DNA from 2 places in the Photobacterium leiognathi genome. Region 2 is predicted to be linked to the other one. Evidence: predicted binding sites of a transcription regulator. Region 2 holds the regulator's gene; the other holds the start of a gene.

Region 1 (3,219 bases), 380 kb from region 2:
GTTTGGAAACCGATCAGACCACGAGAAGGCATCATGAAGTCCATGCGAACACGGCCTTTGCCATCTGGTGCCATATCAGTTAGTTCACCTTTACGAAGACCGATGTTCTCCATGATACCGCCTTGATGCTCTTCCATCACGTCGATAGTCACAGTTTCAAACGGTTCTTGTAGATCACCATTCTCATCACGCTTAATGATAACTTCTGGACGTGACACTGCTAGCTCGTAGCCTTCACGACGCATGTTTTCGATCAGGATAGATAGGTGAAGCTCACCACGACCTGATACGCGGAATTTATCTGGGTCAGTTGTTTCTTCAACGCGAAGTGCCACGTTGTGAACAAGCTCTTTCTGTAGACGCTCAAGGATGTTACGTGAAGTTACGAACTTACCTTCTTTACCTGCAAACGGAGAGTTGTTTACTTGGAAAGTCATGGTTACTGTTGGTTCGTCAACAGATAGCGCTGGAAGTGCTTCTGGTGTATTCACATCACAAATAGTGTCAGAAATCTTAAGCTCACCGAGGCCAGTAATCGCGATGATGTCACCTGCTGTTGCTTTTTCAACATCGTGACGCTCAAGACCTAAGTAACCTAGTACTGTACCTACTTTACCGTTACGCTTAGTACCGTCAGCACCTACCACACATACTTGTTGGTTAGGAACAACAGAACCACGAGTTACACGGCCAACACCGATAACACCAACGTAAGAGCTGTAGTCTAGCTGAGAAATCTGCATCTGCAGCGCGCCTTCAACGTCAACGTTAGGCGCTGCTACGTTGTCAACGATCGCTTGGAACAATGGTTCCATGTTCTCGCCAGTTTCGCCTTCTTCCATTGTCGCCCAACCGTTTAGTGCTGAAGCGTAAACCACTTGGAAGTCTAACTGTTCGTCAGTTGCACCTAGGTTATCGAATAGGTCAAATACTTGATCCATAACCCACTCAGGACGTGCTCCTGGGCGGTCAATTTTGTTGATTACAACGATTGGCTTAAGACCGTGTGCGAACGCTTTTTGCGTTACGAAACGAGTCTGAGGCATTGGACCGTCAACAGCGTCAACGATAAGAAGTACAGAGTCAACCATCGACATGATACGCTCAACTTCACCACCGAAATCGGCGTGTCCTGGAGTATCTACGATGTTGATGCGGTAATCATTCCAGTTAATCGCTGTGTTCTTAGCTAGGATCGTGATACCACGCTCTTTTTCGATGTCGTTAGAATCCATTACGCGCTCTTCGGCTTCGCCGCGAGACTCTAACGTGCCAGACTGCTGAAGCAGTTTGTCAACCAACGTTGTTTTACCGTGGTCAACGTGCGCAATAATTGCGATATTTCTTAATTTATCGATCTGTGGATTAGACATGGGTTCACATTCACTCAGAACATGCAGCATCTCGACTAGAAGCTACTTGATTAAAAAAACGGCTCATAATCTAACAGATTTTACGCCAAAACCCACGAAATATGTGATTTATATCACCAGCTTTTTTTCGACCATGCGCTAGAGCCGCATTTTTACTCACTTTTTTGCTAAATTTTATTTTTCCAAACCTTGTATTCAGCCCCTAAACACCCTTCAAAACTGACTTTTCTTATTAATGCCGCCTAGAGTCTGTCAAGATAGTACATAAGTCTCATTTAACAATAAAAAAACACTTTTTTAGGAGCATTATGAATTGACAATAATTTTTAACATCGCGATAGTAAGCATGTTCTATTATTGTTAACAGCACCAATATCGCACCAAAAAAGTGCATTAATGTTCAATGATAGTGCAGTAATGGATTTATTAAGTCTTAGAAATGCGCAAGAAACCGTATTTTTAAGGCTTTTAAAAATTGGCATGGTTTTCGCTTTAGAGTTTTCAGCTCTGCTCATTCTCATAAATGAGCAATAAATAGATTTGCGGCCATGCCCTTATATAACACCGGAGGTTACTCAAGATGTCAGTAGAAAACGTACTAGCGCTGATCCAGGAAAACGAAGTTAAATTTGTAGACCTACGTTTTACCGATACGAAAGGTAAAGAACAGCATATCTCGATCCCAGCTCATCAAATTGATGCTGATTTCTTCGAAGAAGGTAAAATGTTCGATGGCTCTTCAGTTGCAGGTTGGAAGGGTATCAACGAATCAGACATGGTAATGATGCCTGATGCATCAAGCGCTGTGCTAGACCCATTTACTGAAGACGCTACACTGAATATCCGTTGTGATATTCTAGAGCCAGCTACAATGCAAGGTTACGACCGTGACCCTCGCTCAATCGCTAAGCGCGCTGAAGAGTTCATGCGTTCTACAGGTATCGCAGATACTGTACTTATCGGTCCAGAGCCAGAGTTCTTCCTATTTGACGATGTTAAGTTCAACACTGACATGTCAGGCTCTTTCTTCAAGATTGATGACGTAGAAGCTGCATGGAACACAGGTTCTGATTTCGAAGGCGGTAACAAAGGTCACCGTCCAGGCGTTAAAGGTGGTTACTTCCCAGTAGCACCAGTTGATTCATCACAAGATATCCGTTCTGCTATGTGTCTTATCATGGAAGAAATGGGTCTAGTTGTTGAAGCACACCACCACGAAGTAGCAACTGCTGGTCAGAACGAAATCGCAACACGTTTCAACACGCTAACAACGAAAGCGGATGAAATTCAGATCTATAAGTATGTTGTTCACAACGTTGCACACGCATTCGGTAAAACAGCAACTTTCATGCCTAAGCCACTAGTTGGTGATAACGGTTCTGGTATGCACGTTCACCAATCTCTAGCAAAAGACGGTGTTAACCTATTTGCTGGTGACAAGTACGGCGGCCTTTCTGAAACTGCACTTTACTACATCGGCGGTATCATCAAGCACGCACGCGCAATCAACGCATTCGCAAACCCAGCAACTAACTCTTACAAGCGTCTAGTTCCTGGCTTCGAAGCACCAGTTATGCTTGCTTACTCAGCACGTAACCGTTCTGCGTCTATCCGTATTCCAGTAGTACCAAGCCCGAAAGCACGTCGTATCGAAGTTCGCTTCGGTGATCCAGCAGCTAACCCATACCTAGCATTCGCAGCAATGCTAATGGCAGGCCTTGATGGTATCCAAAACAAGATCCACCCAGGCGAAGCAATGGATAAAGACTTGTACGACCTACCAGCAGAAGAAGCAGCTGAAATCCCAACAGTTGCAGAGTCGCTACAAGGCGCACTACAAGCACTA
Region 2 (3,219 bases):
TCCCTGGTGGGAAAATGAGTTTTGCGATGGAACTGATCATGAGGCCACTGATCGAGCAGCTAATCAAGACAGGGAAAATTAGCTAGTTCATATATACCCAAGTCATCTCAAAGTACTTGGGTATAACGGTTAAAACAAAAAAGGTTGGCGCAGTGCCAACCTTCATCAAATCGAGTACAGCGCTAACGGCTTAAGCACTGATCACTTCATAAGAATGCGTAAGCTCTACCCCTTTGCCCAGCATCAAACATACCGAGCAATATTTCTCTAGTGAATCGGCAACAACATTCGCCACCACTGATTCCTCTAAATCAAAACCAGACACCACAAAATGCAGGTTTGCTTGTGTAAATAAGCGTGGTGCTTGCTCTCGGCGCTGTGCTGAAATTTGCACTTCACAACCGACAATATTTTGCGCTTGTGCTTTCAATCCACTGACAACATCCACCGAACTACAGCCACCAGCAGCTATCAATACGAGCTCCATTGGACTTGGGGCTTTATCGCCACCGTTGCCATCCATTACCACACTATGACCTGAGCTTGATTGACCTAAGAAAGTCATATCTTCTACCCATTTGACTCGGGATTGCATCGCTTAATCCTTATTTAGATGCCCGAAGATAACGACTAGTCTTATTGATAAATCTAATAATGTAAATCGATTTTCGTATTCCGTCCTCTTCGTGCTACAGGCACATTTTTACCTGCAAAAGCTGACCTGTTATTCATGGTTAAATACCACTAATAGTAACTATCTCACCACGTTGTGATCCTGTGCACAGTTATCCATATCAAATGAGCGATTCTACTAGATCAATATCAAGAAAAAGGCGTAGAAAAAGGATACACTCTAACTTATTCAAGTTAGCTTGCAGCCCAGCGGCTGAATGGATACCCTGTCAGCAGACAGTTTTTTTTCCAGCACGGTGCTCGAAGAGAAAATGAATGCTGTTGGGCAACAAATGCAGAGGAAGTTAGTAATATGGTTCCAGGTAAACCGCAAACAGATCCAACTTTAGAGTGGTTTCTTTCCCATTGTCATATTCACAAGTACCCATCAAAAAGTACGCTGATCCACGCAGGTGAGAAAGCGGAAACTTTGTACTACATTGTGAAGGGTTCTGTTGCTGTACTAATCAAGGATGAAGAAGGTAAGGAAATGATCCTTTCTTACCTAAACCAAGGTGACTTTATTGGTGAGCTTGGCTTGTTCGAAGAAGATCAAGAGCGTACTGCTTGGGTTCGCGCTAAGACTCCTTGTGAAGTAGCAGAAATTTCGTTTAAAAAATTCCGTCAGTTAATCCAAGTTAACCCTGACATTCTAATGCGTCTATCTGCTCAAATGGCAAGCCGCCTACAAGTGACTAGCCAGAAAGTAGGTGATCTAGCATTCTTAGACGTTACAGGTCGTATTGCGCAAACATTGCTAAACCTAGCTAAACAGCCAGATGCAATGACGCACCCAGACGGCATGCAGATCAAGATCACTCGTCAAGAAATCGGTCAAATCGTTGGCTGTTCTCGTGAGACAGTGGGTCGTATTCTGAAGATGCTTGAAGAGCAGAACCTTATCTCTGCTCACGGTAAGACTATCGTTGTTTACGGTACACGTTAATTTAACGCTGTCACCGTATGAAAAAAGCCGCACACTGTTGCGGCTTTTTTAATGTCTTTTTAACTTTTCAAACAAGCATGAACCTGTTTTTTATCAAGCTTTGCTTCGTTAATTCTGGCGCTATGCATGCAGTAAAAAAAGTAGCTAACATACTTTTTCATCTCTTCTTTCGCAGAGGTAATTTCATCACCACGCCCCATTTGTTTAAGCGCTATCTGCTGACACATGCTGTTATAACGACTTAGGGTTTGGTTACATTCCTCGGTAGAACTAAACTGCAAGCAACGCTTCGATTTCGCTTTATCACAAACCAGCGCATCACCATTTTGAGTTAACCATGAACGGGTACTATTGAGCATGAACGCAGTTTCAAAAGTGTTTTTTAAAGATTGATTTAACTGCTCATTATTAGCGACCGTGAACTCACGTTTAGCAACAACTTGATCTTTATACAGCAATTCAAATACCCAAGAACCACTGATTAGCTCATAAGGTTCTGAAAATTGCCAAAGCGCCAAGTTTTTATCGTGTTTGTACATGGTATCGGACCATGTTGATACCGTCGTTGCTTGCTTCGTTGCTGGGTTTACCAATTTAGGATGCGTCATACGCGCTGTAATAGGAAATGCCGTTTTTCCTTTCAGCTCATCACTGGCACCATCTGGGATCTCTACGGCATAGCGAAACCCGATATATTGCCCAAGTTTCGGAGTCACTAATTTATTACTCGCCTTTACCGTATAAACAGCCCCATTTTGGCTGATCACACCACCTTCTGAAATCGTCACCTTAGGTACATTGTTATCCACTGAAGATAAAGAGCTACATCCAGCCAATGATGACAATAACAGCCCTACCATTGTGATCTTGCTAAAATTCATATTACTTCTACCTAATCCAAAAGCATTGAAGAAAGAAATACTTATTGATAACTTTCTAACTAAAATAAAACATTAGATGATAAAGCAATGTGACATTTTTAACGTGCCGATAAGATCACAAATTAGCAATTAGATGCGAAATAAAATCCCTAAAAAGCATAAATTGAGCTGTGATAAATATTTCATCAATCCCATTCAAACTTTGTGTCTTTTATGAGAACAATTAATTTGTATTGTCTAAATTAAGTGCTACATTCTGCGTATTAATGGACTTTCTTTTTCTCGCGGTAATGGAATATGGATATTGAACGTTTTGCCCCGAATAGTTACACCACAGTACCAGGCGCTATCGCTCCTCAACCTACAACGATTGAGATGACAGGCTTTAGTGACCGTCGCTGTTACTTAGAACAGCAAACAGGTTTACGTCGCTGCCCTGTTGAAGACAGTGGTATTTGGGGATCGCCCCTCGACAATTAATAGATTCGAAAAAAGCAGCCTAATGGCTGCTTTTTTATTAATAATTCAACGTAATTAGGAGTTATAGGTACTTTCAAAGATCTTATCTGCCGAAGCTTCAACAAAACCAGTATAGATCTCCCCATCCGGTTGTAAGTAGCGTTTCGCAAACTCATAGAAGCCACCCGGTACCTGCATATCACCATCACTAAAGGTAACAGACACTTTATCTGCCATTGTCGCTGATTGTTCTAACATCAC

Evidence for each region. The regulator CRP, encoded in region 2, controls carbon source genes, mostly activating them, when cyclic AMP is high. The targets are predictions, from matches to a motif close to TGTGANNNNNNTCACA.
Region 1: typA (translational GTPase TypA) is a predicted target of CRP. The motif match lies at 1,476-1,491, and genes of this name have one in related genera.

Annotation. Positions count from the first base shown of each region.
Region 1 is NZ_CP131601.1:3,128,548-3,131,766, forward strand. Features, by position in the region: gene typA (translational GTPase TypA) at 1-1,373, opposite strand, end outside; gene glnA (glutamate--ammonia ligase) at 1,954-3,219, shown strand, end outside.
Region 2 is NZ_CP131601.1:237,923-241,141, reverse strand. Features, by position in the region: gene Q7674_RS07960 (phosphoribulokinase) at 1-86, shown strand, start outside; gene Q7674_RS07955 (OsmC family protein) at 191-595, opposite strand; gene crp (cAMP-activated global transcriptional regulator CRP) at 986-1,618, shown strand; gene Q7674_RS07945 (DUF3859 domain-containing protein) at 1,678-2,499, opposite strand; gene Q7674_RS07940 (hypothetical protein) at 2,797-2,979, shown strand; gene Q7674_RS07935 (DUF1338 domain-containing protein) at 3,034-3,219, opposite strand, start outside.